DNA from 3 places in the Solibacillus sp. FSL K6-1554 genome. Region 1 is predicted to be linked to each of the others. Evidence: predicted binding sites of a transcription regulator. Region 1 holds the regulator's gene; each other region holds the start of a gene.
The links. Region 1 encodes Rex, which represses fermentation and respiration genes when NADH is low (regulators of the CRP and FNR family bind a similar motif). Its sites were predicted from a motif close to TTGTGAAATATTTCACAA; they were not measured.
Positions count from the first base shown of each region.

Region 1 (10,392 bases):
AAAAAGCCTTTAAAGAAGAAGGTATTCCATTTTATGTGCCACCTTTAAAATTATGTACAGATAATGCTGCAATGATTGGTGCAGCTGCGTATGAAATGTATGAAGCAGGGATTCGTGGGAATTTAGCAATGAATGGGCGACCTGGGATGGAGCTCATGAGCTGGAAATAGGGTATAGAAGCATGGTGAAAGGATGTAGCAGTATATCCTTTCGCCATGCTTTTTTTATAGAGAAAATAAAAAATTATTTAATTGTTTTCTTTCAATAATATAAAAAAGTCGAATCTAGTAATTTATGATGGATAAATCTCATTTATAACAAGTTTTTATTGACTGTTCAACTTTTCTGAAAATTATCCACAGATAAAGTTAAATACCCACAAAAAAACTTGCGAACATGCGTACTTATACACAAAGTGTGAATAACTTGTGGGTAACATGTGACTTATCTATATATAGTAGTGTCTTTTTCACACAGCAATGTGCATAACTTTGATTTTAAATGTGGATAATGTGGAAAACTATGTTGATATGTTGATATTACTAGATTTATATTGTGAATAAAATTGTGGAGAAATTTGTTGAAATTTGGCGTATTGACCTATATATATGATTATTATGTAGATTGGATGATAGAAAGGGTTAATATTATACAATAGCAATACAAAACATAAGTTTTTGGAGAAACAAGCTTTTCGTCTGCCTCTAAAAAAAGAGTGCCCATATGTTGATGGACACTCCAAAATTATAGCTGTTCGAGCTCTTCGTTTAGTTCAAGCCATTCCATTTCAAATGTTTCATGCTGTTCTTTCAAATCATTCAGCTCAGATTGAATCGATAATGTCTTTTCATGATCTGAAAAAATGGCAGGATCACAAAGTTGTTCTTCAAAGACGGCGATTTTTTCATCTAAAGCCCCCATCTGCTTTTCAATATCTTCAATAGCACGACGAATTTGACGTTCTCTTTTTTTCGCGTCCTTATCAATCATCGATGTAGACTTTGTTTGAACGGTCGATTCAGTCGTATTTTTTTCAATGGCTGCTGCTTTCATTGCAGCTAATTCTTCAAGTTCCTCTTTCTTTTCAACATAATAATCATAGTCACCTAAATATTCGAACGAACCCGTGCTTGATAGTTCAACAACTTTAGTGGCAATACGATTAATGAAATAACGGTCATGTGAAACGAATAGCAATGTTCCAGGATAATCAATTAAAGCATTTTCCAATATTTCTTTACTATCCAAGTCTAAATGGTTCGTCGGCTCATCAAGTACTAGGAAATTTGATTTTTGCATCATTAATTTTGCAAGTGCAAGACGTGCTTTTTCTCCACCAGATAGGGAGCTCACTGTTTTTGATACATCATCCCCGCTAAAAAGGAAGCGGCCTAAGATGTTGCGGATATCCTTTTCATTTAATAACGGCCATTCATCCCAAAGTTCATTAAGAACAGGTTTATTTGAATGAAGTTTCGCCTGTTCCTGGTCATAGTAGCCAATTTGCACATTCGTACCGTAACGGATATCTCCGGCAAGTGCCTCGATATCTTGAACGATTGTTTTCAATAAAGTAGATTTCCCAACACCGTTTGGACCGACAAGTGCAATACGGTCTTCTCTAAAGACACGCATTCCAATATTTTCGGAAATCGCCTTGTTCGTGAACCCAATTGTTAAATCATCCACCGACAGTACATCATTTCCGCTTTGGCGCTCAATTGTAAAGCCGAAGTTGGCACTTTTTTCATCGCCATCAGGAGATTCCATCCAACTAGTCTTTTCCAACACTTTGCGACGTGACTGTGCCATCTTTGTAGTTGAAGCCCGGGCAAGGTTTTTTTGAATAAAAGTTTCGAGCTTGGCTTTTTCATCCATTTGACGTTCATACATTTTTAAATCACGTTCATAGTTCTTCGCCTTTTCATCTAGATAAGCACTGTAGTTCCCTGCATATTTCGACACTTTTGTTCTGGATACTTCATAAACGATCGACACGACCTGATCTAGGAAATAACGGTCATGTGAGACGATTAAAATAGCTCCATCATAACCTTTTAAATAGCCTTCCAGCCATGACAGTGTTTCAATATCAAGATGGTTGGTCGGCTCATCTAAAATAAGGAGGTCGGGCTTTGATAAAAGAAGCTTTGCGAGAGCCAGTCGTGTCCGTTGTCCCCCGGATAGAGAACGAATCGGCTTTTGATAATCTTCAGGGAAAAATTGCATACCATGCAAAACAGAACGGGTATCGGCTTCATACTGATAACCGCCTGCATCTTTGAAATCATGCTGCAACTGGTCATACTCTGCCATGATACGTGCATATTGTTCGCTATCTTCATAAATGGCAGGATCGGCCATTTGCTGTTCAAGTTGACGCAGCGTTTGTTCCTGGTTTTGCAAGTTTGCGAAAATTGTCATCATTTCGTCCCAAATTGAAAGTTCAGAGTCGATACCTGCATGCTGCTCCAAATAGCCGACTTGAATATCTTTTGGAATAATAATTTCACCAGAGTCGTAGCTCATTTGTCCGGCAATTATTTTTAATAATGTGGACTTGCCGGCACCGTTTCGCCCTACTAATGCCACACGATCACGGTGCTGAACTTCTAATTTTACACCGCTTAATATTTCATCTGTAATAAAGGATTTATATAATTGATTTACTTGTAAGACAATCATTGTTTACACCTCAGTTTCTCCTATTTAGTTTAATGGATGGGAACATTGTACGCAACGATGGATACTTTACTTGTCGCTCCTTGTTTAGTAAGATTAACTTGCTTCTGCACAAAGAGTGGAGTTTATGTTAAGCGTGCCATATCGTTTGGCGACAACTACTTGATCAAATCGAGCAGGTCATCTCGACACGTTATACAGAGGCATTATTTGAAAAAGATTTCCCAATGTACATAGGAGGAGAATGTGTGAAACAAGAAGTAAAAATTCCACAAGCAACAACAAAAAGACTTCCTCTTTATTATCGATTTTTGAAAAACTTCGCAACTGAAGGTAAAAAGCGTATTTCTTCACAGGAATTAAGTGATGCGATGAAAATAGATTCTGCTACGATTCGACGTGACTTTTCTTACTTTGGGGCACTCGGTAAAAAGGGGTATGGATATGATGTCCAGTACTTACTGGAGTTTTTCCGACAAACTTTAGACCAGGACGAGGTAATGAATGTTGCATTAATAGGAGTCGGGAATCTGGGGAATGGCTTACTAAAGTATAACTTCCAAAAAAATCACAACACGCGTATCGTTGTTGCATTTGATTCGAAAGCACCGATGGAAGGAACGACGATAAGTGATATTCCAGTATTCCATCCAGATCGTTTGGAGGAAATGTATAAGGAATTTGGCGCGGAGTTAGCAATATTGACGGTTTCTTCCCGCTCAGCACAAATGATGACAGACCGACTCGTTAAAATAAATGCAAAAGGTATATTAAATTTCACACCAGTACGATTATCTGTTCCTGACACGATTAAAGTGATGAACATAGATCTATCGGTAGAATTACAGGCACTTACGTATTTAGTACGAAACTCAGGTAAGTAACAAAATGTTCATTACTATAAATAGCAAATTCTAGTTAATTAATGTAAAATATACATAATAATAGAGGAGGTGGCTATAGTGATTGTACATTTAAATGCGATTACACCTGTGAGCCTAATAATCATTGGACTGATTGCTTTGCTAATATTCGGTCCCAAAAAATTGCCATCATTAGGTCGTGCAATGGGGACAACTTTACGTGAATTCCGTAGCGCTACGAAAGGCTTGACGGACGACGATGACGATTTTGATACAAAGAAAAAAGTGATTGAACATAAAGAGAACGAAAAAAACGAAGTTAAGTAAAATAAGGATGTATTGCTATGAATTCAAGAGAATTAACCGTAGTTGAACATATGGAAGAGCTTAGAAAGCGCTTATTTTTCGTGGCGATTTTCTTCGTGATGGCTCTTTTCGTCGGATTCTATACGGCGAAACCACTTATTCGATACATTCAACGCAGCGATTTAGCTGCCAGTTTTTCGATGAATGCATTTAGTCCGGCAGATCCTTTAACCGTGTATTTACAAGTTACATTTATTGTAGCTGCCGTTATTGTATCGCCAATACTGCTATACCAGCTATGGGCTTTTATAACACCTGGTTTGCATGAGGCTGAACGTAAGGCAACATTGAAATATATTCCGTATGCTTTTGCACTGTGTATAGGGGGAATAGCCTTTGCTTATTTTGTGTTATTTCCATTTATTATGCGCTTTATGACGGATTTATCCAATGATTTGAATATTACGCAAACAATTGGTATTAATGAATTCTTCTCATTTTTAATTAAGTTAATAGTGCCTTTTGCGGTGCTGTTTCAATTGCCTGTTGTAACGCTGTTTCTTTCACGTCTCGGAATTATTAATCCGAAACTCATGGTGAAATTCCGAAAATATGCGTATTTTGTATTAATCGTGATTTCGGTATTGCTCGCGCCGCCTGATTTAGTATCGAATATCATTATTGCAATACCACTATTTATTTTATATGAAGTAAGTATTGTCATTGCACGTCTTGGTTATCGAAAATATGAAGTGGCAGAAAAAGAGCGAATTTTAGCAGAAGAGGAACGAGAGCGTGAGCTGCAGGTAGAAGAGCTACTCGAAATGCAGCGTCGGCAAATGGAGCAGATGAATAACAGTTAATGGTAACGCTATCGAATTTGGTAGCGTTTTTTTAGTTTCCTTTTAAAGAAGGTTATCTAAAAAACCCGCTATGTAAAATAGCGGGTAAAAGTTATATTTGAAACTTATCGGCATTCATTTGGATAAATGTGACGAAACCATTTAATAGAATATGCGCGATAATCGGTGTGAGAAGGCGCTTTGTTTTATGATATAAAAATGCGAAGATCATACCGCAAATTGTATACAGTAAAATATGCGTAAAATCCATATGAATCGCAGCAAATACAATAGCACTAATAATGCTCGCAATCCAGAAATTATAGTTTTGTATAATTGAACCGAAAATTACACGACGGAATACAAGCTCTTCCAAGATTGGTCCTAATAAGACAGTCGCAATAATCATAATCGGCGCTACCTTTGTGACACTCATAATGGCTTCGGTATTTTCCGAGCCCATATCAATTCCTAAAGCAAGCTCAATGTATGCGCCGATTGTCTGCCCTAAAAAGACAAGGAAGAAACCGATGATACCCCAACCAATAGAAGCACCAATTGATGCCTTTTCCCCTTTAAATACATCCCAAAATTGCTTATTTCGGGAGATTAATATAAAACTCACAATAAAAGCAACCGCAAATGAAATAGTTGACCACCAAGCAGATAATTTTATAAGTTGATCCTGCTCAGACATACCAGAAAATAGTTGTAAAAGGGAATCTTTTAAGCCTGGGATGAATATAAGTAATAAGACTGATAACTGACAGATGATATAAGTTATTAACACATAGAATGCGGTCTTCTGCGTTTTGAACTTATCTGATGAACGGGAAGTCACGGATGAAAAACCTTCTTTCTCTTACTGACTAGTAGAATTACACATCCCAAAAAAGTATGTGGAATGCTGTACCTTCTATTATAGAGTTTAATATGGGCTATTATGATAGCCCACTGTTATACATTTAACATTATTGTAGAGGAATTTGCCAATAAATCAAAATTTTTTAGTGCACATACTTGCAAAAAAATATGGAATTCATTAAACTAATAAATGTGTTAGCACTCGACAAACGAGAGTGCTAAAAATAGAAAATTTCTTAGGAGGTTGTTTCAATTGTTAAGACCATTAGGAGATCGCATCATTATCGAACTTGTTGAGGTAGAGGAAAAAACTGCATTTGGTATTGTTTTACCCGACTCAGCAAAAGAAAAACCACAAACTGGTAAAGTAGTGGCAGTAGGTACAGGTCGTGTTCTTGACAACGGCACTCGTCTTGAGCTTGACGTAAAAGAAGGCGACGAAATTATCTTCTCTAAATTCTCTGGTACGGAAGTGAAGTACGACGGCGTAGAATATTTAATCCTGCGTGAGAGCGATGTACTTGCAATTGTCGGATAATTACAAAATCAAAAGAAAATTGCAGCTAGTTATACATACTAAGCTTTGCTAGCTGCACATCTTCATAAACAATAAATCAAAAAAATAGATCGTAAAATTTAGGAGGAAAATGAATTATGGCAAAAGATATTAAGTTTTCAGAAGAAGCACGTTCATTAATGGCATCTGGTGTAGATAAATTAGCTAACGCTGTAAAAGTAACTTTAGGACCTAAAGGACGTAACGTTGTTTTAGAGAAAAAATTCGGTTCTCCACTTATTACAAATGACGGTGTATCCATCGCAAAAGAAATTGAGTTAGAAAACGCATATGAAAATATGGGTGCAAAATTAGTAGCGGAAGTAGCTTCTAAAACGAATGAAATCGCAGGTGATGGTACAACAACTGCAACAGTACTGGCACAAGCTATGATTCGTGAAGGACTTAAAAACGTAACAGCTGGTGCTAACCCAGTAGGTATTCGTAAAGGTATGGATAAAGCGGTTGCTGCTGCATTAACAGAGCTTCAGGCAATTGCACGTCCAGTTGAAAATAAAGAATCTATCGCACAAGTAGCGGCAATTTCTTCGGCTGATGAAGAAATCGGTCAATACATTGCGGATGCGATGGAGCGCGTAGGAAACGACGGCGTTATTACAATTGAAGAATCAAAAGGTTTTACAACAGAATTAGATGTAGTAGAAGGTATGCAATTTGACCGTGGTTATGCATCACACTATATGGTAACAGATACGGATAAGATGGAAGCAGTACTTGATAATCCATTCGTTTTAATTACAGACAAAAAAATCTCAAACATTCAGGAGATTTTACCAGTATTAGAACAAGTGGTTCAACAAGGTCGCCCAATCTTAATTATTGCTGAAGATGTTGAAGGTGAAGCACTTGCAACATTGGTAGTAAATAAATTACGTGGTACATTCAACGCTGTAGCAGTAAAAGCTCCAGGTTTCGGTGACCGTCGTAAAGCAATGTTAGAGGATATTGCTGTATTAACTGGGGGTCAAGTAATTACACAAGATCTTGGCTTAGATTTAAAATCAGCTGATTTATCAACTTTAGGTCGTGCTGCTAAAGTTATCGTATCAAAAGATAACACAACAATCGTTGAAGGTGCTGGTAACACTGATGCAGTAGCTGGTCGTGTAAACCAAATCCGTGCGCAACTTGCTGAAACAACTTCTGAATTTGATAAAGAAAAACTACAAGAGCGCTTAGCGAAGTTAGCTGGCGGTGTTGCAGTTATTAAAGTTGGTGCTGCAACAGAAACAGAATTAAAAGAGCGCAAATTACGTATTGAAGACGCATTGAACTCAACTCGTGCAGCAGTAGAAGAAGGTATCGTATCAGGTGGTGGTACAGCACTTCTAAATGTTTATGCGGCAGTTGAAAGAGTATTGGATCAAGTAGAAGGCGATGTAGCAACAGGTGTACGTATTATTTTACGTGCTTTAGAAGAACCAGTTCGTCAAATTGCTGAAAACGCTGGTTTAGAAGGTTCAATTATCGTTGACCGTTTAAAACGTGAAGAAGTAGGTATTGGCTTCAATGCGGCAACAGGCGAGTGGGTAAACATGGTTGATGCAGGCGTAGTTGACCCAGCGAAAGTTACACGTTCAGCATTACAAAACGCAGCTTCTGTAGCTTCACTGTTCTTAACAACAGAAGCAGTAGTTGCAGATATTCCAGAACCAGCAGGCAGCGGTATGCCGGACATGGGTGGCATGGGTATGCCAGGAATGATGTAATCCGATAAGTATCCGAATTATTTATAAAAATCGATTGTTTTGTTCTTTGCAAAGCAATCGATTTTTTATTGTTTTGTATTTTAATAATCGATAAATTATAATATAGAAATGTTCCAAAATAAGGGGGAATTGGATGAAAAAGTTTTCGGTTTTACTGGCACTTGTGCTCGTTTTACAACTCGTTTTACCATTCACAAATATAGTGCAGGCAGAAGATGAAAGTAAGTCATTTCATTATGTAGCGCTTGGTGACTCACTGGCAGCGGGAATGAATGAAAACGGTGAAATTGGTTTTGGTTATGCTGACTTACTTGCTAAACAGTACCAAGATCAGAAAAGCCAAATTGTATTCAATAAAGGTTTTTCTTATCCAGGCTATACAACAGTCGACGTTTTAAAGGGTATTGAAGAAAATGTCACTAAACCTATTTACGATTTAAATGGTGTTTCGGAAAAATCAGCAGCAATCCAGGAAGCGATTCATCAGGCAGACCTGATTACATTAAGTGTTGGAGCAAATGATATTTTAAAGAACGTAAATCGCTCTGAAACGGGTAAGTTTAGTTTTGATACAGCAGGTGTTATTAAGAGCATACAGGATGTTGCGGTAAACTATAAAAAGATTTTCGATAACATTTATAAAATTAATCCTGAAGTTGATATGATCGTCATGGGACTTTACAATCCGTTTCCTTATATTGAAGATCCGGCAATTCAGAAACAGCTAAACATGCTAGTAACGAATTTGAATAATTCAATGAAGCGTATTGTAGAAGATAATGGTGGTATATTTACTGAAGTGGCAGCACAGATTGCAACGGACGTAAAAACGTATTTACCGAACCCTAAAAATATTCATTTAAGTGAAGCAGGTTATCAAGTCGTTGCGGATGCGATGATGAAGGATTATTTGAATGCCTTGTTTAAAGAAACAGAAGAAGATACAACAGATAGCGAGATTGTAAAAGTGCCATTTACTGATATTCAAAACCATTGGGGCAAAGATTATATTGATGTTGTCTATGCAAAGGGTATTATGAATGGGTATGAGGATGGTACATTTAAGCCGAATGCCAATATGACGCGTGCTCAAGTAATATCTGTCATTTCGCAGGCCTTTGGATTAACTGCAAAAAATAAAGCACCTTTTAATGATATTAGTCATTATGCACAGCAAACTCAAAATGGGATTGCCGCTGCATATGAAGCGGGGCTAATTAAAGAAAACAACGGAAATTTTAATCCGCAGGGCAAAATTACACGTTCACAGTTAGCATTAATTTTAATGCGTCTTTCAACTGTTCAAGCTGGGCAGCAATACGAACCGGCAAAACTGGCGCCTTTCCAAGATATAGCGAACTATGATCGTGAAGCACAGTTAGCGATTACTTTTTTATATGATACGGGCGTAGTGCAGGGAACAAGTGCAACAACATTTTCACCTAAAGGCAATGTCACACGTGCTCAAATAGCGAAAATTTTAGTGCTGGCAATAAATAAACAATAAAAAACAAGCGTTAAATGGACGGGGATCCATTTAACGCTCGTTTTTTGCTGACGAGTAAACAAAAGCAAACTCGTCTATATCATTGCAAAAACGGGGATTTTTGCAAGGGGACACAATGTCAATTATCAGCTAAAGTGGTGATAATTATTCTTTCCACTTTAACCCTTCAAAGAAACGGTAAATTTCTTCAAACACTAATTCACGTTCTTTACCTAATGTTAATATATGTCCGGAATTAATGAAAGTTTTAACTGATTTAATTCGTGAATTTACTGAACTATAAATTAGATCTGCACTTTCACAATAATATTCATCATCTTCCAAGCCACGTAAAATGTGGACCGGAGTGTTGATAACATTTAGTTTTTCACTTGTTTCATTAATCATATTTTGTAAATAGTTTAATGAAGGCATTTTCACAAGTTCCGCAATTTTATTACGGCTATCAACTGATTCATCATAAGTGCCCGATAACTTTTTATAGTTAATAGCATAGTCAATAATCCGATTTTGTAAACTATCTGTTGATTTGGCTGTTGCTGGAGCAGACATTGTAACAATCGCTTTAGTCGGACGTTCTTCGCCAAGCTTTAAAGAGAAGATGCCGCCTAGAGAAACACCTGCTACTGCAATTTCTTCATAGCCACGATTACGCAATTCATCATAGCCTTCTATAACACTGTCCCACCATTCAGCGGGTTGAGATTGAATTAATAAGTCAGGGCCACCACCATGGCCTTTATATAATGGTGCATGTACTGTATAGTTACGATCCGCTAAATATTTTCCTAAACGTTTTACATCATTTGTATTGCCGGTAAAGCCATGCAGCAATAATACGGCACGTTTTCCGGATTCAATTGTAAAAGGTTTCGGCGCGATGAGTTTCATTGTCAATTAGACTCCTTTTTTTATGTCAATTTTACAAAACTTCAAAAAAACACTTGAAATTTAAAAATAATTTTGATATGAAAACCTGTTGTTATCGACTATTATAAAGAGTATAAACATATAAGTACAATTTATTATTTTTATTATATTG
Region 1 is NZ_JBBOSS010000001.1:3,723,105-3,733,496, reverse strand. Features, by position in the region: gene tsaD (tRNA (adenosine(37)-N6)-threonylcarbamoyltransferase complex transferase subunit TsaD) at 1-170, shown strand, start outside; gene MHB58_RS18540 (ABC-F family ATP-binding cassette domain-containing protein) at 745-2,685, opposite strand; gene MHB58_RS18535 (redox-sensing transcriptional repressor Rex) at 2,931-3,566, shown strand; gene tatA (twin-arginine translocase TatA/TatE family subunit) at 3,645-3,872, shown strand; gene tatC (twin-arginine translocase subunit TatC) at 3,890-4,714, shown strand; gene MHB58_RS18520 (CPBP family intramembrane glutamic endopeptidase) at 4,806-5,534, opposite strand; gene groES (co-chaperone GroES) at 5,811-6,095, shown strand; gene groL (chaperonin GroEL) at 6,212-7,843, shown strand; gene MHB58_RS18505 (S-layer homology domain-containing protein) at 7,977-9,350, shown strand; gene MHB58_RS18500 (alpha/beta hydrolase) at 9,495-10,241, opposite strand.

Region 2 (10,392 bases), 1.6 Mb from region 1:
AAAATCTTCAGATTGCTATTAGCTAAAACAAAAGGTTCACTGTCAAAACGTAGAAAGTCACTCACCTTTTCAACGTTCCCCTCTTCTAGTAATGATGTGAACATTGCTCTATATGCCTCATAATGTGCATCCAATGATGTAAATGTTTGTGATCGATAATGGTCAAGCTGCAATGTCTTAAGTTGCTCCCCCATCGTTATATACACCTCCTATTTTTCCAAAGATAATGGCTCGTACAGTTCTCTTTTAATTATTGAAAATTGGTCCATAAAACGAATGACTTTCTGTTTAAAATCATTATATATTGCTGCATTCTCTTCTAAATACTGGCGCAGATTTTTTATTATGATTGTTTCGATTTGGACGAGTTTTTTTGGATAATGTTCGTATTCATAGAAGCGATCATTAAATAATTGCTTTGAGCTGTTTTCAAATTTCATATATAAATCATATTGTTCTTTTGATAATGATTCGAGTACATCACGCAAAAGATCCAAAAATAAATTGACTGTCATTACCGAAGCCATTAAAGCATTCGTATAAGATCCAACCGTTGTTTTTTTCAGTCGTTTTAATTTCGAACTGACAAGGATCTCATTCAACATAAAATTTCGCAACAAAAAAATGAGGGCATACTCGGAATTGATGACCGGCTCTTCCTCAAAATAAAAGTAAATCCAAACATCACTTACACTGTCTTTAGCAAAAGATAAGTGTGTAAAGTCATGGCGGATTAAATGGTAAAAGTATTCAAAATGTTCAAGCTGTTTAAATTGTTCCAACTGTTGTTCAGTTAATATAAATAACGAATTCGATGTATCAAAATCCTTCATCTCCACACCTCATTTACAACCTTTACTACCATTATAATAGTTATTTGTTAAATTTTGTTGTATTTTGTAAAATAAAAAGACATACCCGAAAGAAAGTGACTTTCGGGTATGTCTAATCTAATTAATATGAATTAATATGCTAGGCCAAATAACGCTTTAATATGAGTCATATAGCGGATATTTGAAGCTTCTTTCATTAATGAAGCTGGTAAACCTACTAATTGAGTGTTGTTTGCTCCAACTGTAGCAATACCGTCTTTACGACCTAAAGAACCTAAAGTACCTGAGTTAGTAAATTTGAATTCTTTTAAGTCAGCACCTTTAATTTGTGCAAAAATGTTGTAACCAGCAGTTTCACCTTGCTGCCACGCTACTTGAGCAGTTGGCGCATAAGTTGGGCGGTCACCTGGGTTTGGAATATGTGCTGATGCATCACCAATAACAAATACTTCAGGATGTGAAGTAGATTGTAAGAAGTCATTGATTGTTGCTTTACCGCGATCTGCAGCTAAACCTGATTCAGCTACTAATGGAAGCGGAGCAACTCCACCTGTCCATACTAATGTGTTTGCAACGATTGGCTCACGGTCTTTTAATTGAATGACATTGCCTTCAACACCAGTAACAGGTGTTGATGTAATGAATTCTACACCGCGCTTAGATAATGACTTAGTTGCACGATCGATTAAGTTTTCCGGGAATACTGGCAAGATTTTTGGACCTGCTTCAACTAATTTGATTTTAAGGTCTTCAAATTTAACACCATATTTCGCAGCAACTTTAGGGAAGTGGTCTACGATTTCACCAACAAGCTCAACGCCTGTTAAACCGCCACCGCCGATAACGATTGTAGCATCTGCTTCGTCTTTTGTTGTTGCATATGCTTTAATGCGTGCTTCAATATGCTCGCGAATTGCATTTGCTTCATCTACTGATTTCAATACGAAAGAGTTTTCCTCTAAACCTGGGATTCCGAAGAAACCAGTTTGGCTACCTAGAGCAACAACTAATGTATCGTATTGTAATGTTTTGCCGTTTGAAAGTACTACATTTTTGCTTTCAACGTCAAAGCTGTTTACTTTTGCGATTTCCAAGTTGATGTCATAACCTTTGAAAATCTTTTCAAGTGGCAATGCTACAGCACCTTCAGCAATTGTACCTCCAGCTAAACGGTGTAATTCAGTAATGATTTGATGTGTAGGGAATTGGTTTACAACTGTAATACGCGCTTCGTCTTTATTTAAATATTTACGAGCTGTTTGTGCTGCTAATACACCAGCAAATCCAGCACCTAAAATAACGATTTCTTTAGTTACCATATTAAAAATCCTCCAATAAAATTAGATTATACAAATTATTTCATTTGTTTACGTTCAGATGCTACTTGTAAAAATGCATTAGCAAAACGTAATGCCCCTTGAACTTGTGGGTCTTTTAACATTTTTAATAAGCCGAATACACCTACTGTTTCATTGCTGACTTCAGCACGGTCTTTCGCTTCAATCGCTGTTTGTGCCAATGATTTTGCAGTACCAACAACTGGGCTAGCCATTTCTGTTACAGCCGCAACTGTATCATTTTTTAATGTTTCGTCTGTTGCAACACTAGTCGCAAAATCATAAGTTTTTGTTAATAATGTAGTCATCTCTGCCAATTTTGGTAAGTTATCTACTAAAGTAGTTAATGAAGCTTGTACCTCTGGCTTTAGTAACTGATCTAATACATCTAATTGCTCTTGTGTAACAGCCACTTTTTCTACCTGCTGATTATTCATTTCTGACATAATAACTCTCCTTTGCCATCACTTAATATTATTTTTTCGAAAATTTCATACCCAATTGTAAAAACTTTCACATACCATTCAATAAGCAACGATAGCACAAAGATTCGTTTGTTACAATTAGAAAACGGAAATAAACGACCGAAAAACTTAATTCAAGAATATTCTGTAATTTTATTATTTAAAAAAATTTTGTTTTTATGTATTTAGCGTATTTTTGTGTATTTTATAATAAAAATTTCCCTTCACTATTTTTAATATTTGAATTATTTGAATAGTTGTTTCTTATCATTATTAAAGGTTAATTAGGTATTTATATGATAGAAAACAAAATTCTTTACAAGTAAAAAATGATTCACCCCCCTCCCCAACTCCCCTCCATAATATTTTTCTAAAAAAATTTCTCTTTAAACGGTTGATTTGTCTCAATAGGAACCTCCACGTTGCTATGAAACGAAAAAGTGCGTACTTTTTTTAATTTTTAAATGGATCCATACTAAAAAAGCAACGGAATACTTATTCAATTGGAGGATCAATAAATGATTACTAGTTTACAGGATACAATCAAATTAAATAATGAGGTAGAAATGCCGGCAATGGGCCTTGGAGTCTTTCAGGTAGAAAACGATACAACGGCTGAAATCGTTAAAAATGCGATTGAGCTAGGTTACCGCAGCATTGATACAGCCGCTATTTACGGCAACGAAGCGGGTGTTGGAGAGGGTATACAATTAGCACTGGCTTCGACCGGCTTAAATAGAGAGGACTTATTCATCACATCTAAAGTTTGGAATGCCGGTTTAAATTATGAGGAAACTATTTCAGCTTACGAAGAAAGCCTGGAAAAATTAGGGCTGGATTATTTGGATCTCTATTTAATTCATTGGCCGGGTAATGATAAATTTGCCGAATCTTGGACCGCTTTAGAGGATCTATATCAGGAAGGCAAAATCAGAGCAATCGGGGTTTGCAATTTCAATATCTCGCATCTGCAGGATTTATTGAAAACTGCTCGTGTAACACCAGTCATTAATCAAGTAGAGTTTCACCCGCGTTTACAACAACGATCATTACGTGAATTTTGTAAAGAACACAATATTCAGTTGGAAGCTTGGGCTCCATTAATGCAAGGGGGTCTACTCGAAGATACGACAATTGCAAAAATTGCCGAAAAATATGGAAAATCAAATTCACAAGTTATTTTACGTTGGGATATTCAAAATGAAGTAATCACGATTCCTAAATCAGTTCGTAAAGAGCGGATGGCGCAAAATGCCGACATTTTTGACTTTAGTCTTACTGATGAAGAAATGCAGATCATCAATGCGATGAATTTAGATAAACGTGTCGGTCCAGATCCGGAAGTTTTTGATTTCTAATTTTAAACTGAATATTTGAAAATTGCAGAGACGAAAAGCCTCAAAATAACTTGAGGCTTTCATTTTTTCATTAAGACAGCTTTTGCACTGCAATATCATCATCTCGTTGCATTAGTAGAACTTCTTCACCATTCTCTATTAATTTTTCAATATGATTCTCGCCCCACGTGCAAAGTAAGTTAAGCACCGGCTCCATCTCGTGTCCATATGGGGTTAAAGAATATTCAACTTTCGGTGGTACTTGGTTAAACACCTTACGATTAATTAAACCGCATTTTTCCAGTTCGCGTAATTGGGACGTCAGCATTTTTTGTGAAATGCCGGGAATTAATCGGCGAAATTCATTTGTCCGGATTTGACCATGGTGATTGAGGTGACAAAGAATGACAGGTTTCCATTTACCTCCAATAACTTCAAGTGTTGCTTCTACACCGATATTATAAACTTTTTTCAATTTGAAACCCCCATTATTATCAAAAGTAACTAAAAGTACTGTACACGCTTTTATAGTATGTATGAATAATACTATAACCTATAAAATAAATCAAAGGAGTTCTTTTTAATATGTCTACATCAAAAACACCAAACGCCAGATTAACACTTCTTGCGTTAGCAATCAGTTCGTTTGGTATTGGTTCCACAGAATTTATTAGCGTTGGATTGCTCCCGCTCATCACAAATGAGTTTGGTATTACTTTAAGTACTGCAGGATTAACAGTATCAATCTATGCATTAGGCGTTACAATCGGAGCACCAATTTTAACGGTTTTAACATCCCGGCTTGACCGTAAAAAGGTGCTGTTGCTCGTAATGGTACTTTTTATCGTCGGTAATTTATGGGTAGCGATAGCACCAACATTTACTTTACTATTGATTGGACGCATTATTTCTGCTTTTGCTCATGGTGTATTTATGTCGATTGCGGCGGTTATTGCGGCTGACGTTGTGGCACCTAACAAACGGGCAAGTGCCATCGCTTTTATGTTTACAGGATTAACTTTGGCAACTGTCAGTGGAGTACCTTTAGGAACATTCATTGGCCAAGTAACGGATTGGCGGCTATCATTCATCTTTATCGTCGTTATTGGCATAATTGGGCTGATCAGCAATGCGTTCCTTGTGCCAAATAATTTAACAAAAAGTAAGCCGATTTCATTAAGTGATATCGGAAAAGTATTAAGCAATTTCCGTATGCTATTAATTTTATTTATTACAGCAATGGGTTACGGAGGCGTATTTGTTGTTTACACATATGTGACCCCTATTCTTGAAAATCAAATGGGCTATTCCCCTCATGCAATTGTCGTAATATTGGTTGTATATGGTATATGTGTCGCAATAGGAAATACAATCGGTGGCCATTTTGCAAACACTAAACCATTGCGTGCGATATTTATTTTCTTTATTGGACTGGCGTTAACGTTACTTGGTGTATATTTCACATTTGACTCTAAAGTTATGGGACTCATAATGGTGTTAGCAATGGGGCTTTTTATGTTTATGAATGTGCCGGGCTTACAACTGTATGCCGTTCAGCTATCCGAAAAATATGTGCCGGCAGCCACTGCGATGGCTTCCGCTTTAAATATTTCAGCATTCAATATCGGGATCTTCCTCGGTTCATATATCGGCGGTTTAATTGTTCATTATCAATCACTGGACAATACGCCCCTATACGGATTTTTAATGGTTATCATTGCAGCAAGTATTACGTTAGTTTGGATGATTGTTGAAAATAAACAAAACATTTGGAAGGCAAATAAATTCACACCAATATCCAAACCCTAATATATTAATTAAAAATGATAGAAACCTCTCCAACATTATTGTAGGAGATGGTTTCTATTTTTGTTTATACTCTATTACGGAAAATATTCTAAATAGAACGCTAACCCGATAAGTTTTTAAGTAATTTCCTGAAAATACTTCGGTACATGATGTTCTCGTTCTTCAGAATTTCTTCACAATTTAAATCATCAATAGTCCGTTTTATTTGCTATGCTTAGATTGAAGGAGCGTTATTTAATGAAAAAGATTATATTTTTATTTATTTTTGCCTTAATTGGCTTTCAAGTTTTTACGAATGAACAAGTTAATGCTCCTGACTTACCTCAGCAGCTTTCACTTGCATCGTATTCCGTTTCAGACGGGGATCTTGTCCTTGTCAACCGGGATGTTGCATTACAGGAGGAACCTGACAATTTAGCCACTATTCCTTATGATATTGCTGATAATGTGATCGTCAATTCAGAGTATTTTCTTGAAGAACAGGCTATTGAACCACTTGACCAATTATTCCATGCTGCAGCGGATGCTGGAATCGAGCACTTTATTATTAATAGTGCCTATCGCAGCAGAACACTTCAGAAACAGCTTTTCGATCAATATGGTGCTGATTACTCGCTGCCTGCCGGCTATAGTGAACATCAGACAGGCTTATCGATTGATATTGGTTCGACTGTCGGCAAAATGGAAAATGCGGCAGAAGGTAAATGGATGGAACAACATGCAGCGGAATTCGGCTACATCCTGCGCTATCCTAAAGATAAAGTCGATATTACCGGAATTGAGTATGAACCTTGGCATTTCCGTTACATAGGCTTGCCCCATAGCATAAAAATGCAACAGCACGCTTTCGCTTTTGAGGAATATATCGCTTATCTTAAAGAGAAGCAATTTTATAAAATGAAAGTAAATGATACAACTTATTTCGTACAATATACGGATAACAAGACATCTGTTAACACACCTGAATCAAAGAATATCAAGGTATCTGGTGATAATGTGAGCGGGTATATTATTACTTCCGTATTGGAGGAAAAATAATCGGTGTCAAGTATTTACTTGAGATAAATAAAAAAATCGACCAATTGCAGATTGGTCGATTTTTATTTTGATCGATTGATTAAACTTTAACTTCATGTTCTTTATTATACGTTGCATGATTTTTTCTTGCTTCGAGCACTTTGGATGCGGAAAAGATGAATACCGCCAGCCAAATACATAGGAATGTTATGAATTCTGTCAGTGTAAACGGCTCCTTGTATAAAAAGATGCCGAGCATTAAACTAATCGTTGGTGCCAAAAATTGAATAAAGCCCATTAAATAAAGTGGGATTTTTTGCGCACTTTTTGCAAATAGGACAAGTGGCAAGGCTGTTACGATCCCGCCGCCCATTAACAATAGGTTAGTTTTCCAGTCCACATGCATAAAAGCAATTTCCGATGTGTTCATTAAGTAAATGTATATTGACACAGCAATCGGTAAAACAAACAATGTTTCGATTGCGAGTCCGCGTGTCGCATCGAGTGGAATTTGCTTTTTAATTACACCATAAAAAGCAAAAGTTAGCGCCAGCGCCAGTGATACCCAAGGAATTGTTCCTCCTAATACAGCCTGATACCCTACGCCTATTGCCGCAATGGTGACAGCTACCGCAGTTGCCCGGGAAATTTTCTCTTTAAAAAAGATCATCCCAAACAATACCGATATAAGCGGGTTAATATAATAACCTAAACTCGTTTGAAGTAAATGTCCATTGTTTACTGCCCAAATGAATATTCCCCAATTCAGCGAAACGAAAACCGATGCTACGAACAGTAGAATAAACTGTTTCTTATTTTTCCAAAGCATTATGATATCTACGATCATTTGTTTATACTGACGGATCAGCAATACAAACAGGACGGTGAATACAAAGGACCAAATTACACGTCCTACTAATATTTCTACACTGCCGACATGCTGCAGTTGCTTCCAGTACAGGGGAATGATCCCCCACATTAAATAGGCGCCGATTGCTAAAAAGACGCCCTTTTTTTGTTCTGACATTGGTGCACCTTCTAATTTTTGATACTCTCATTATAGATGTCCATATTTGAGAAGTAAATAATTGTAGCTTCATAGACTCATTAAATTATTCCACTATACCATTTTGCAGTAAGTACATTTTGTGATATAACCCTTTTTGTGCGATAAGTTGTTGGTGTGTACCGCGTTCGACAATTTCGCCTTTATGCAATACTAGTATTTGCTCTGCATCCTGGATTGTTGAAAGTCTGTGGGCAATTGCTATCGTTGTACGGCCTTTTCGCATGTTTTCCAATGATTGCTGGATGCCGACTTCCGTTTCAGTATCGATCGCTGCCGTTGCTTCGTCAAGGACAAGAATTTTCGGGTTTGTCGCAATTGTCCGCGCAAATGCCACCAATTGACGCTGCCCGCTTGAAAATGTCGAACCACGCTCTGTTACATGGCTTCCATAACCATCCGGAAGCGATTCAATGAAATCATTTGCCTGCACAAACTCTGCTGCTTCCTTCACCTTCTGTAAAGTGAGATTTTCATTATATAGCCTGATGTTCGAATCAATCGTTCCGTAAAACAGAAATGGGTCTTGTAGTACTAACCCCATTTTTGCACGTAGCTCCTGTTGTTTGTAATCTTTAATCGACTGGCCGTCAATTAATATTTCACCGCGCTTAAACTCGTAAAAACGCATTAGAAGATTGATAATTGAACTCTTTCCACTGCCAGTATGCCCGACTAACGCAACTGTTTCCCCAGGATTGACTGTGAATGAAATATTTTTCAGTACATCTTGCTTGCCATCATAGCTAAACGACACATTTTTAAATTCGATATGACCTTTTGAAACTTGAACCGGCTTGTTCTGTTGCACTGGTTCAAGTTCTTCATTATCTAAGAGCTCAAATACGCGGGATGCCGCTACAATCGCCTGCTGGAACAGTGCCAGACGTTCCATTACTTGATTGATCGGATCAAAGAAACGGTTCATATATGTAATGAACGCATAGACAACGCCTACTTCTACCGCTGTTTCAAATGATGTCCATCCAAAGTAAAATAGCAAAATAACAATCGCTGTAAAGTACACTAAATCAATAATCGGACGAAGCAGAAGGCTGTTCATTTTCGTATTGGCCATCATGGACTGGAAATGCTCTTCATTGACACGATCAAATTCATCATTGAAACGTGGTTCTTGACGGAATGCCTGCACAATGCTCATTCCTGATAATGTTTCAGAAAGTTTCGCATTAAGCTCACTGAGTTTCTCCCGCATTCGCATATAGACAACCGAACTCATTTTGCGGTATAGCCAAATGATGTACAGAATGACCGGCAGCAAAAAAAGCATATAAAATGCAAGCTTCGCATTCAGGAAAAACATCGCAAAATACACACCGACGATTAAAAACGCCGCCTGTACAAAGCTGATAAGTACCGACACGAACATATCTTTAATCGCTTCGGTATCATTTGTAGCCCTAGACACGATGGAACCTGCCGGAACTTGGTCAAAATAGCGCATGCCCAATCGGTGAATTTTAGAAAACACATCAATTCGCAGTTGCTGAATGACTTTCAATGCAAGTTCCTGGAATTTTATATTTTGATAGTATGTGATAACGACATTCAGCAACTGAATTACAAAGTATCCAATACCGAGTGTCACGATTGGAGTCATATCAAAATTGCCGATCATTAAATGATCATCAATATAAACTTTAATCAGATAAGGACCGATAATATCGCCGAGAACGGTTAGAACAAGAAGAAACAGCGCAATAGCCAATATCTTTTTATGTGGTTTCAAATAGGTTAACAGACGCTTTAATACGATGCGCTGTTCTTTACTTGAAATCGTCTCATTCGCCATCATGATCCCCCCCTTGTTCAACTAAATTTTCAAGTTGCTGTAACTGGTACATTTCATAATAACTGCCTTCTAGTGCCATCAGCTGTTCATGGGTACCTTTTTCAATAATTGTTCCTTCATCAACGACAATAATGATATGTGCCTGCTGGATTGCACTTAGACGGTGCGACGTAATGATCGTTGTCGCATTTTTCCGCTCTTCTTTTAATGCATGCAGAATTGCTTCTTCTGTCCGCGCATCAACCGCAGATAAAGAATCATCCAATATGAGCAGCTCAGGTTTCATTAACAATGCTCTAGCGATAGAAATACGCTGTTTCTGTCCACCGGAAAGAGATACTCCCCGTTCTCCGACAATCGTGTCATAGCCATCTGTAAAGCTCATAATATCTTCATCAATATTTGCAAGTGCTGCCGCTGCACGAACTTCCTCCATGCTTGCCCGTGGATTCGCAAAGGCAATATTGGAATAAAGCGTTGCTGAGAATAAAAAGTGATCTTGCGGTACATAGCCAATCGCCTGACGCAGAGCACTTTTCCTATAATCATTTATATTGTGTGCACCAAATTGAATCGTTCCTTCATATCCTTCAAACTCACGGAGCAACAGCTTTAAAATGGACGTCTTCCCTGCACCTGTTTTACCGACGATTCCGAGTGTTTCGCCGCGTTTCAGTTCAAAATGCACATCCCTTAATGTAGGTGCTGCATCTCCA
Region 2 is NZ_JBBOSS010000001.1:2,108,592-2,118,983, forward strand. Features, by position in the region: gene MHB58_RS10310 (dehydrogenase) at 1-194, opposite strand, end outside; gene MHB58_RS10315 (serine protease) at 210-833, opposite strand; gene MHB58_RS10320 (NAD(P)/FAD-dependent oxidoreductase) at 965-2,152, opposite strand; gene MHB58_RS10325 (DUF1641 domain-containing protein) at 2,188-2,616, opposite strand; gene MHB58_RS10330 (aldo/keto reductase) at 3,156-3,992, shown strand; gene MHB58_RS10335 (winged helix-turn-helix transcriptional regulator) at 4,063-4,446, opposite strand; gene MHB58_RS10340 (MFS transporter) at 4,557-5,780, shown strand; gene MHB58_RS10345 (M15 family metallopeptidase) at 6,018-6,818, shown strand; gene rarD (EamA family transporter RarD) at 6,898-7,824, opposite strand; gene MHB58_RS10355 (ABC transporter ATP-binding protein) at 7,910-9,679, opposite strand; gene MHB58_RS10360 (ABC transporter ATP-binding protein) at 9,666-10,392, opposite strand, start outside.
Region 2: a site for Rex is predicted at 2,672-2,689, ahead of MHB58_RS10325 (DUF1641 domain-containing protein). Genes of this name have one in related genera too.

Region 3 (10,392 bases), 1.1 Mb from region 1:
GTTCTGTGCCGATCGACTTTGCTTACCGCGTTCACTCGGAAGTCGGGAATAAAACAATTGGTGCAAAAGTAAACGGTAAAATGGTACCGCTTGATACGCCTTTAAAAACTGGGGATATTGTAGAAGTTTTAACATCGAAACAATCATTCGGCCCGAGCCGAGACTGGATCAAGATTGCCCAAAGTTCGCAGGCGAAAAACAAAATTAAGCAATTTTTCAAAAAGCATGTGCGTGAAGAGAGTGTTGTTAAAGGGAAAGAACTCGTTGAAAAAGAAATTAAGGCTCAGGAGTTTGATATGAAGGAAGTCTTAACAACTGAAAATATTAAACGGGTTATTGAAAAATTCAACTATACACATGAAGATGATTTATATGCAGCTGTAGGCGTAGGCGGAATAACGGCTCAGCAGATCGTCAATCGTCTGGCAGAAAAAATGCGCAAAGAGCGTGAACAGGAAGAAGCGCTCGAAAAAATCGTTAAAAGCATGAATAACCCGACACCGAAAAAACGGACGGAATCAGGTGTTATAGTTAAAGGAATCGATAATTTATTAATTCGTTTATCACGTTGCTGTACTCCGGTACCAGGTGATGATATTGTCGGCTTTATTACGAAAGGTCGTGGTGTTTCAGTACACCGTGCAGATTGTCCGAACATCCAAGATGATGGAAACCTGGAGCGTCTAATTGAAGTGGAATGGGAAAATGACGGCACACAAATCCGGAAAGACTACCCAGTAGATATCGAGATTTCTGCATTCGACCGTCCAGGAATTTTAAATGATGTTATGCATGCTGTCAGTGAAGCGAAAACCAATATATTGGCAGTTACAGGCCGTGCGGATCGTGAAAAAATTGCCACGATTCATTTAACGATTGCCATCACCAATATTTCAGGACTACATCGTGTTGTCGAAAAAATTAAACAGCTACCGGATATTTATTCGGTTCAGCGTGTAATTAATTAATCAATAGATAGTAGGGGAAAAGATGCGCGTAATATTACAACGTTCAAAACAGGCATCTGTTACAGTCGATGGACAAGTAACAGGTGCTATTCAAAAAGGCTATGTACTGCTAGTGGGCATTACACATAGTGATACAGAAGAGGATATCGCATATGTAGCGAAAAAAATTACCGACTTGCGTATTTGGGAAGATGAGGACGGCAAGATGAATCGTTCCATTGCTGAAGCAGGCGGCGACATTTTATCAATCTCCCAATTTACACTATATGCCGATACTCGAAAAGGGAAGCGACCAAGTTTTGTTGAAGCGGCAAGACCGGAACAAGCAAAGCCGTTATGGGAAGCATTTAACGAACAATTAAAGGCAAATGGTTTACATGTTGAAACAGGTATTTTTGGTGCAATGATGGATGTCGCGCTTATTAATGATGGTCCTGTAACAATCACGATTGAGTCTAAAGGTAAATAATCGATGAACGGATCACTCCTTTTTCGCATATTGTACAGTATGCATACAAAGGAGTGATTTTTTGGTTCAAATGAACGCATATCCGAACGCGTACTGGCTAGAAGCGATCCAAAATTATTTAGGGCAAATGGTTGCCGTTCAGCAAGAAGGGAATCGTGTTCAGCAAGGGATATTGGCAGCAATCTGTCCGGACTATATTGTGCTTGATGTTTGCCAGACACCGTTCTATATTCGTATCGATAAAATAGTCTCGATCATGCCGTTTTTAAAAAAATAAAATGAATGAGGTCTACGCACTCCATAATCGTCATAAGCTTACAATGACAATTAGGGGGTGCTTTATTGTTTCAACGCGTCAATCGATTACTTATTGATTTACCACAGGTTGAATATGGAGACGCAAATGCTGCAAGTGCAGTACAGGAATTACTAGGCGGTAAGTTTGGCGAAATGTCGACTTTGAATAACTATATGTATCAGTCATTCAATTTCCGTGGTAAAAAGAAATTAAAACCATTTTACGATTTAGTTGCGAGTATTACAGCAGAAGAGTTTGGACATGTGGAGCTCGTAGCGACGACAATCAATTTACTAAGCAAAGATACGACGTTTTCCGGAAACCCGAATCTGGCACCGATGATGAACGCTAAAAATATGCGCAATACGCAAAGCTTTATCGCTTCTGCACAGACAGCTTTACCTGTTGATTCGATGGGTAAGCCATGGAATGGGGAATATGTGTTTACGAGCGGGAATTTAGTGCTCGATTTACTGCATAATTTCTTCTTGGAGTGTGGCGCGCGGACACATAAAATGCGGGTATATGAGATGACGGATCATCCGACAGCCCGTGAAATGATCGGCTATTTACTGGTGCGTGGCGGGACACATGTAGTTGCCTATGCAAAAGCACTGGAAATGGCGACAGGTGTGGATGTAACTCGGATGCTTCCAATCCCTAGCCTTGACAATCATGTATTTGACCATGCAAGAAAATACGAAGAACGTGGTTATGGAAATGTGTTGTTTACGTGGAATTACGTAGGGGATTACCAGGATATTAATAAAATATGGAAAGGGACACATCCGACAACGAATGCACCACTCATTGTTGAAGAGGGCACGCCAAAAGGTGCAAAAATGCCGGATTTAGATGAATTGCCGGAAGAGTTTGCACCGGGTATCGGTCCGGAAGAGTTCCAGATGATCGCGAAACGTCTTATGTTCAATATGTAATACAAACACCCATTTTTCTCTGAGAGAAAGATGGGTGTTCGCTGTTTAAAATATCCGTTTCTTACCGTATTCATTGAAAAATCTTTATCTTTTTAGGCTATTCAATACCTTCGCAATAGTTCACTACTGTTTGGAAGTCGAGGTCACCGCCGAAAATAGAAAGGGCGCTGCCGATTGTAACATGCAATTTTCCATTTGAAAGTGATTCGAACTTTTTCAAATCGTCAATTGAACGCACACCGCCAGCATACGTTGTCGGAATCGATGTCCATTCAGCCAAGTCACGTACTAAATCCTCCTGCATGCCACTGCGTTTTCCCTCTACATCAACCGCGTGGATGAGCAGCTCGTCACAATATTCTTCGATTACTTTAATTGACTGCGCATTAACTTCAAAGTCGCTGAATTTTGTCCATTTGTCAGTGACAACATACCATTTACCCTCACGTTTCCGACAGCTCAGATCCAGGACAAGTTTTTCTTTACCGATTTTTTTTACTAATTGTTCCAGCCGGTCCATATCAAGCTGGCCGTCATGGAAAATATATGATGTCACAATTACATGTGAAGCACCAGCATCAATATATTTTTGTGCATTGTCGGCCGTAATACCGCCACCTATTTGAAGACCGTTCGGGTAAGTTTGTAAAGCAGAAATTGCCGCTTCTTCATTGCCGGGACCAAGCATGATGACATGTCCGCCCGTCAGTTTGTTTTGCAGAAATAATGAAGCGTAATACGAGGCGCCTTGGTCAGAAGTGAAATTTTCAACCACTTCTTTATTTTCGTAGCCAAGTGTACTTCCGACAATTTGCTTTACTTTTCCATCGTGTAAGTCAATACAAGGTCTAAAATTCATGTTCGTCACTACTTTCTCTAACATTCTATTATCATCATAACATTTTAGCGTACTAAATTAATAGAAAAATCAGACGTAATGGCTTCTTTGCATTATTGTAGGACATGCTTTAATCGGTATGATAAAATGGGCTTACAATTTATTAGAAAGCGTGGCATGGAAATGGCGGAAAATCTAAATTTGTTTGACGTAAATAAGCTCTTTATTTTAGGTCGACCGATTGTAACAATTTTTCATAATGCAACGAATATGTACTCCATTGTTCGTGTCAAAATTCAAGAAACAAACATTCAGTATGACGAAAAAGAAATCATCATTGTTGGCTACTTCCCGCAATTAGTCAATGATGAACAATACCGCTTTACAGGGCAGTTAAAAAGTCATCCGAAATACGGGATGCAATTTCAAATTGATACATTTGAAAAAGAAGTGCCGACAACCGAGCAAGGAATCGTCCATTATTTATCAAGTGATCTATTTTCAGGTGTGGGCAGAAAAACGGCAGAGACAATTGTAGAAAAGCTCGGTATGGATGCTCTTACGAAAATACTGGAAGATCCGTCAGCACTCGATGCTGTTCCCCGGTTATCTGCTGAAAAAAAATTACATATTCGCCAAACGATCGAGGAAAACCTTGGACTGGAACGGGTGATGGTGCGGCTGAATGATTGGGGCTTTGGGCCACAGCTTGGGATGAAAATTTACCAGGCTTATCGGGAAGAAACAATTCAGTTACTGACAGAAAACCCTTACCGTTTAATCGAGGAAGTGGAAGGGGTCGGTTTTATACGTGCCGATGAACTTGGTGCGAAGCTGGGTATTACGGGAAATCACCCGGATCGAATAAAGGCTGCCATTTTCCATGTACTGACAAATGCCGCATTATCAGAAGGACATGTTTATTTGGATGCGGAAATGGTACTTCCAATGGTTAAAGATATGCTTGAACAAAGTCAGCGCATCGAAATCCCGTATGAAGCGATTTCGAAAGCGGCAATCGATATGCGTGAGGAATCGAAAATTTGCGGCGAGGAAACACGCATGTACTTACCGTCACTCTATTTTAGTGAAGTGGGTATTGCAAGTAAGATCAATGAACTGAAAGAAAAAAACAAAACAGCTGAAAGTTTTACGAAAGATGAAATCCGAAAAGCAATTGGCGATATTGAAGAACAATATGATGTGACGTATGCGCCAACACAGGCACAGGCGATTGAAACGGCAATCAATTCTGCCGTCATGATTTTAACAGGAGGACCCGGCACGGGAAAAACAACCGTTGTACGAGGTTTGGTGGAAGTATATGCGGAACTTCACGGGTTATCATTAAATCCAAAAACATATGCTGAAAAAGAGGAACCGTTTCCCATTGTCCTTGCAGCCCCAACAGGACGTGCAGCGAAAAGACTGGCGGAATCGACTGGCTTACCTGCTATGACAATACACAGGCTGTTAGGCTTTAATGGTCAGGAAAAGGATGAAGAAACAGAGCGTGAAGTCGTAGGTCGTCTCATTATTATCGATGAGATGTCGATGGTTGATACATGGCTGGCACATCAACTGTTAAAAGCATTGCATGAAGATGTTCAAGTCGTTTTTGTAGGGGATCAAGATCAGTTACCGCCTGTCGGTCCAGGGCAAGTCTTAAAGGATTTGCTTGCATCCAAACAAATTCCGACTGTCGAATTAACAGATATATACCGTCAAGCGGAAGGTTCTACAATTATCGAGATGGCCCACCAAATCAAAAAAGGCAAAGTTCCGGATACGTTGACTGCAAAAACAACGGACCGCTCGTTTATACAAGCTGGAGCCGCACAAGTAACGAGTGTTGTCACACAGATTGTAAAAGGTGCACTTGCGAAGGGACAGGCAATTCGAGATATTCAAGTATTGGCGCCAATGTACAAAGGACCTGCAGGCATCGATAATTTAAATAAAGAAATCCAGCAGCTTGTCAATCCGAATGATGGGACGAGAAAAGAACTTGTTTTTGGTGATACGATTTATCGTATAGGGGACAAAGTGCTGCAGCTAGTGAATCAGCCGGATAATAATGTATTCAACGGGGATATGGGAGAAGTAATTTCCATCATCCGTGCAAAGGAAACAGTGGAAAAGCAGGATTTGCTTATCGTCAGCTATGATGGGATCGAAGTAACATATCAGCGTGCTGATTTAAATCAGATTACATTGGCCTATTGCTGTTCGATCCATAAATCGCAAGGCTCTGAATTTCAAACGGTCATTATGCCGATTGTTCGCGGCTATTCGAAAATGCTTCGAAGAAATTTACTGTATACGGGTATTACACGTGCTAAAAACTTTTTAATATTATGTGGTGAGCCGGATGTACTGGCGAGCGGTTTAGCAAAAACAGATGATTTAACACGCTTAACAACATTGAAGGCACGTTTAAATTCAGAATTTGTTGCTGAAGAAAAGATGGAAGCGACACCGGAGTTGGAAGAGAAAAAGGCGTCTGTAAGTGAAGTGAAACAAATTCCTTCATCAGAGCAGCTCGGTCTCTTGAATGTTTCGGCTTCACATAAGATCGGGGAATCCCTGCCAAATCACTTAACGGCAGAAACAGCACCATATATTCACCCATTAATTGGTATGGCAAATATATCGCCGTATGATTTCAACGAAGAATAGTACTAGCCATTTCCGTTCATCATTGAATGGGAATGGCTAGTTTTTTTATTTATGGAAAAGTACTATCTAGGATAAATTTTAAAAAATGATGAGTTTATGTTCACGTGTACAGGGAAAATGTTTTTAAAATATAATAAAAGTTTGAAACAAAACGGGACATACTAAAAAAATGATAACTTTTTGCTGAAAAATCAGAACTTTTAAAAGAAACTATTAATTAATATTATTTCTATGGGTATGTTAGTATGAAAAAAAACTTATATGACGTCCGAAGTTGGATGTCAGTTATTACAAAATGAAAAGGTTTTCAAAACTAAAGGAGAAGGTGCACATACATGGATTTCGTATGGGGAATCATAGGTATTCTGGGAGTCGTAGCGATTGCCATCGGGTTATCTAGTAACCGTAAAGCAATTCAATGGAGAATTATTATTTCAGGATTAATTGTCCAATTGATTTTTGCATTTATCGTATTAAAGTGGTCTTTTGGCCGTGAGAAGCTTATGCAACTTTCTGATGGTGTACAGAAGCTGGTTAGTTATGCCAATGAAGGGATTGTCTTTGTATTTGGCGGTTTAGCAGATCCGGATAATGTCGGATTTGTATTCGCGATGAGCGTATTAACAATTATTATTTTCTTCTCATCTTTAATCTCTGTCCTTTATTACTTAGGGATTATGCAATTTGTCATTAAGATTATCGGTGGTTTCTTATCAAAAGTATTAGGTACGACAAAAGCAGAATCAGTGAATGCTGCTGCTAATATTTTCGTTGGACAAACTGAAGCCCCGCTTGTTATTCGTCCATTTTTAAATAAAATGACAAGATCACAAATGTTCGCGGTTATGACAGGTGGACTTGCATCGGTTTCAGGTTCAGTATTAATCGGATATTCTTTATTAGGTGTTCCGCTTGAATACTTATTGGCAGCAAGTTTCATGGCTGCACCAGCAGGATTGGTAATGGCAAAGTTAATGATTCCTGAAACAGAAGAAGTAAATGAAGATGACTTTAAATTAGAGCGTAATTCTGAAGCGACAAACGTTATTGATGCAGCGGCTGTTGGTGCTTCTGACGGTTTGAAATTAGCAGTAAATGTTGGAGCAATGCTATTAAGTTTCATCGCATTAATTGCCTTATTAAACGGTATTTTAGGCGGTATCACAGGATGGTTCGGTTTTGAAAATGTAACACTTGAAGGTATTTTAGGTTATGTATTTGCTCCACTAGCATTTTTAATCGGTGTACCTTGGGATGAAGCAGTACGTGCAGGTTCGTTTATCGGTCAAAAATTAATTTTAAATGAATTTGTTGCCTTCTCTAACTTCGGTCCGGTTATCGGCGAGCTATCGGACAAAACAGCCATCATTATTTCGTTTGCGCTTTGTGGTTTTGCAAACTTAAGTTCAATGGGTATTTTAATCGGTGGTTTAGGTGGTATGGCACCGGATAAACGTCCAATGATTGCACAGCTTGCGATTAAAGCGGTTGCTGCAGGAACATTGGCATCATTATTATCAGCTGCAATTGCTGGTATGTTTATTTAATATCATTCAGTATTCAAGAGACTGTGCTAAAAATTATTTTTAGCGCAGTCTTTTTTAGTACGAAATTTCTGCTGCCAGTTTTTCTAGTTCGGAACGATTTGTCAGGATATACCCGCGATTTTGCTTCGTAATATAGCCTGCCTCGCTGAATTGTGCAAGGACAAAAAGCAGGTGGCGATATGATACACCTAAGTAATCACAGACTTCAGTATGTTTTTCTTTATAGAATTGTTGATCCGACGATAGTAAAATGAATGAAGCTAACCGGTTTTCCAAAGGATAGGCCTGGTTTTGCGTATATTTTGTTGTTGCTGTTGTTGCTTTATGACTTAAAAATAGACAGAGCATTTTTAGGAAAACAGGATCTGTCAATAATTTTTCCTTCACTTCCTGAATCGCAATCGCAAAACATACCGACTTTGACAAAGTTTGAATGCCTTTTGAATAGCGTTCGGCGTTTAGGAGCTCCATTTCCCCCATAAACGTTGGGGCTGTAATAAAATCGATGAGCGAAATTTTCCCGTTTTTATGGGTAATATATAATTTAGCTTTCCCTTCGACCATGTAATATAAATAGTCGGGGAAAGAGTGCTCATGGAAAATAAATTCCCCTTTGTCGAATTCGTACACATTGATATATGGGACAATGTCAAACGAAAAATATTGGGAAATCGGGTATTGTTCGATATAGGGGAGACTTTCATCTATTGGTAACTTTCTCAAATTATAGAGCAACTCCTTCCAATAAAATATGAGATTTCTCACATTATTGTAGTATTTCTCATGTTAATATTCAACTTAATAAATTAGAAAAAAGGATGAAGATTATGAATAATCAGCGTTGGCTCGCGAAAAATTTCTTTATGTTCTTTATTACGTGGGGGATTTTCCTGCCATATTGGACGGGTTGGCTTATTAATGATAAAGAGCTTACGGTTTCGGAAGCGAGCATAATAATGGGTTTTGGGCTGGTTGCAAGGGCACTTTCGACGATGTTTATTTTTCCGTTTGTTTCAAAAGTGATGAGCAACAAAAATGTGCTGATCTTTTTTACTGCAAGTTCATTAGTTGTGACACTGCTATACATACCGATTAATTCATTTGGCGGCCTGTTTTTAATGACATTGCTGTTCAGCGCCTTTTACCCGGCATTACTACCGGCTGTTGAGAGCAGTGCTTCCACATTAATGCAACATGGATCCATCCATTATGGAAAAGCACGTTCATTTGGATCTTTCGGGTTTGTTGTCGCTGTATTGATCATTAGTATGATTAGCGGGATGTACGGGGAGCAAATGATTTTATGGATGATGATTGTAGGATTGGCCGCATTACTCATCATTCAATTTATGCCTGCACCTCAAGTGTTAAGTTTAGTGCCGGTAAAAGAAAATGGAAAAACGCTCTCAATGAAAGGGCTATTTAAAGTAAAAAGCTTCATCATCGTATTGTTTGTTGTTATTTTGCTTCAGGGGGCACACGCATCGTACTATAACTACGGCTATATTTATTTACAGGAGCTGAATGTCAATCCGTTTTATATCGGAATGATTTTAAATGTCGCAGTAATATTTGAAATCCTTTATTTTTATAAGGCAGATACATTTTTGACAAAGTGGAAGCCTTCTTCGTTAATGCTCGTTGCTGCAATTGGCTCGAGTGTTCGTTGGATACTAGTTTACGCATTTCCGAATATGCCGATGTTTATCTTATCTCAGGCACTACACGCTCTGTCATTTGCGATGGCGCATTATGCCTTTATCCGCTATATTTCCAAAGCTTTACCGCAAGAGCAAATTCCAAATGCACAGGGGATTTATTCTGCACTTGCAATGAGTTTAAGTGCAGCGATTCTTACACTTTTAGGTGGTGCACTTTATGAAATTGAGCCAGGTTTGGCGTTCTTAGGAATGATTATATGTACAGTGCCTGCAATCCTTTTAATTTTACTGACGAAAAAACGTTTTAATTATTAAGGAATGCCGATTGACAGCACGATGTCTATTTTTTATAATGAAGAGCATAATAAAATGAAAACGATGATGGAACAAGTACGTATGGACTTCGTGAACAGAAAGAGATTTCCCGGCTGAAAAAATCTCCCCGAATAAATACTGAAAGCTACTCCAGAGTGCAGCTAACCACTGCCGTTTGCTTACGTTACAAGCACTTGAGATATAATGCATGCGCGTTATAAATTAGGGTGGTACCACGAGATAATAGTCTTCGTCCCTTTACCGGGATGGAGGCTTTTTTTGTTTTCATTTTGCGGAACATAAAAATTTCCGGTAAATGAAGCGCTTATATGCGTGAAGGTGTAATTAATCTGTACCACAATTCATCGACTTCAATAAATTTTAGGAGGAAAAAATCATGACAACAAAAACTATGACAGGTTCTGAAATTCGTCGTCTTTATTTGAATTTCTTTAAAGAAAAAGGGCATCATATTGAACCATCAGCACCATTAGTGCCAATTAATGACCCATCGCTTTTATGGATCAACTCAGGTGTGGCAACATTAAAGCCGTATTTTGACGGACGTATCATTCCAGATAACCCGCGCATTACAAACGCACAAAAATCGATTCGTACGAACGACATCGAAAACGTAGGGAAAACAGCGCGCCACCACACATTCTTTGAAATGTTAGGG
Region 3 is NZ_JBBOSS010000001.1:2,615,174-2,625,565, reverse strand. Features, by position in the region: gene MHB58_RS13095 (RelA/SpoT family protein) at 1-968, shown strand, start outside; gene dtd (D-aminoacyl-tRNA deacylase) at 991-1,437, shown strand; gene MHB58_RS13085 (YuzF family protein) at 1,508-1,714, shown strand; gene MHB58_RS13080 (manganese catalase family protein) at 1,780-2,673, shown strand; gene hisA (phosphoribosylformimino-5-aminoimidazole carboxamide ribotide isomerase) at 2,771-3,532, opposite strand; gene recD2 (SF1B family DNA helicase RecD2) at 3,695-6,190, shown strand; gene MHB58_RS13065 (NupC/NupG family nucleoside CNT transporter) at 6,526-7,737, shown strand; gene yeiL (transcriptional regulator YeiL) at 7,792-8,460, opposite strand; gene MHB58_RS13055 (MFS transporter) at 8,565-9,713, shown strand; gene alaS (alanine--tRNA ligase) at 10,111-10,392, shown strand, end outside.
Region 3: a site for Rex is predicted at 8,487-8,504, ahead of yeiL (transcriptional regulator YeiL). Genes of this name have one in related genera too.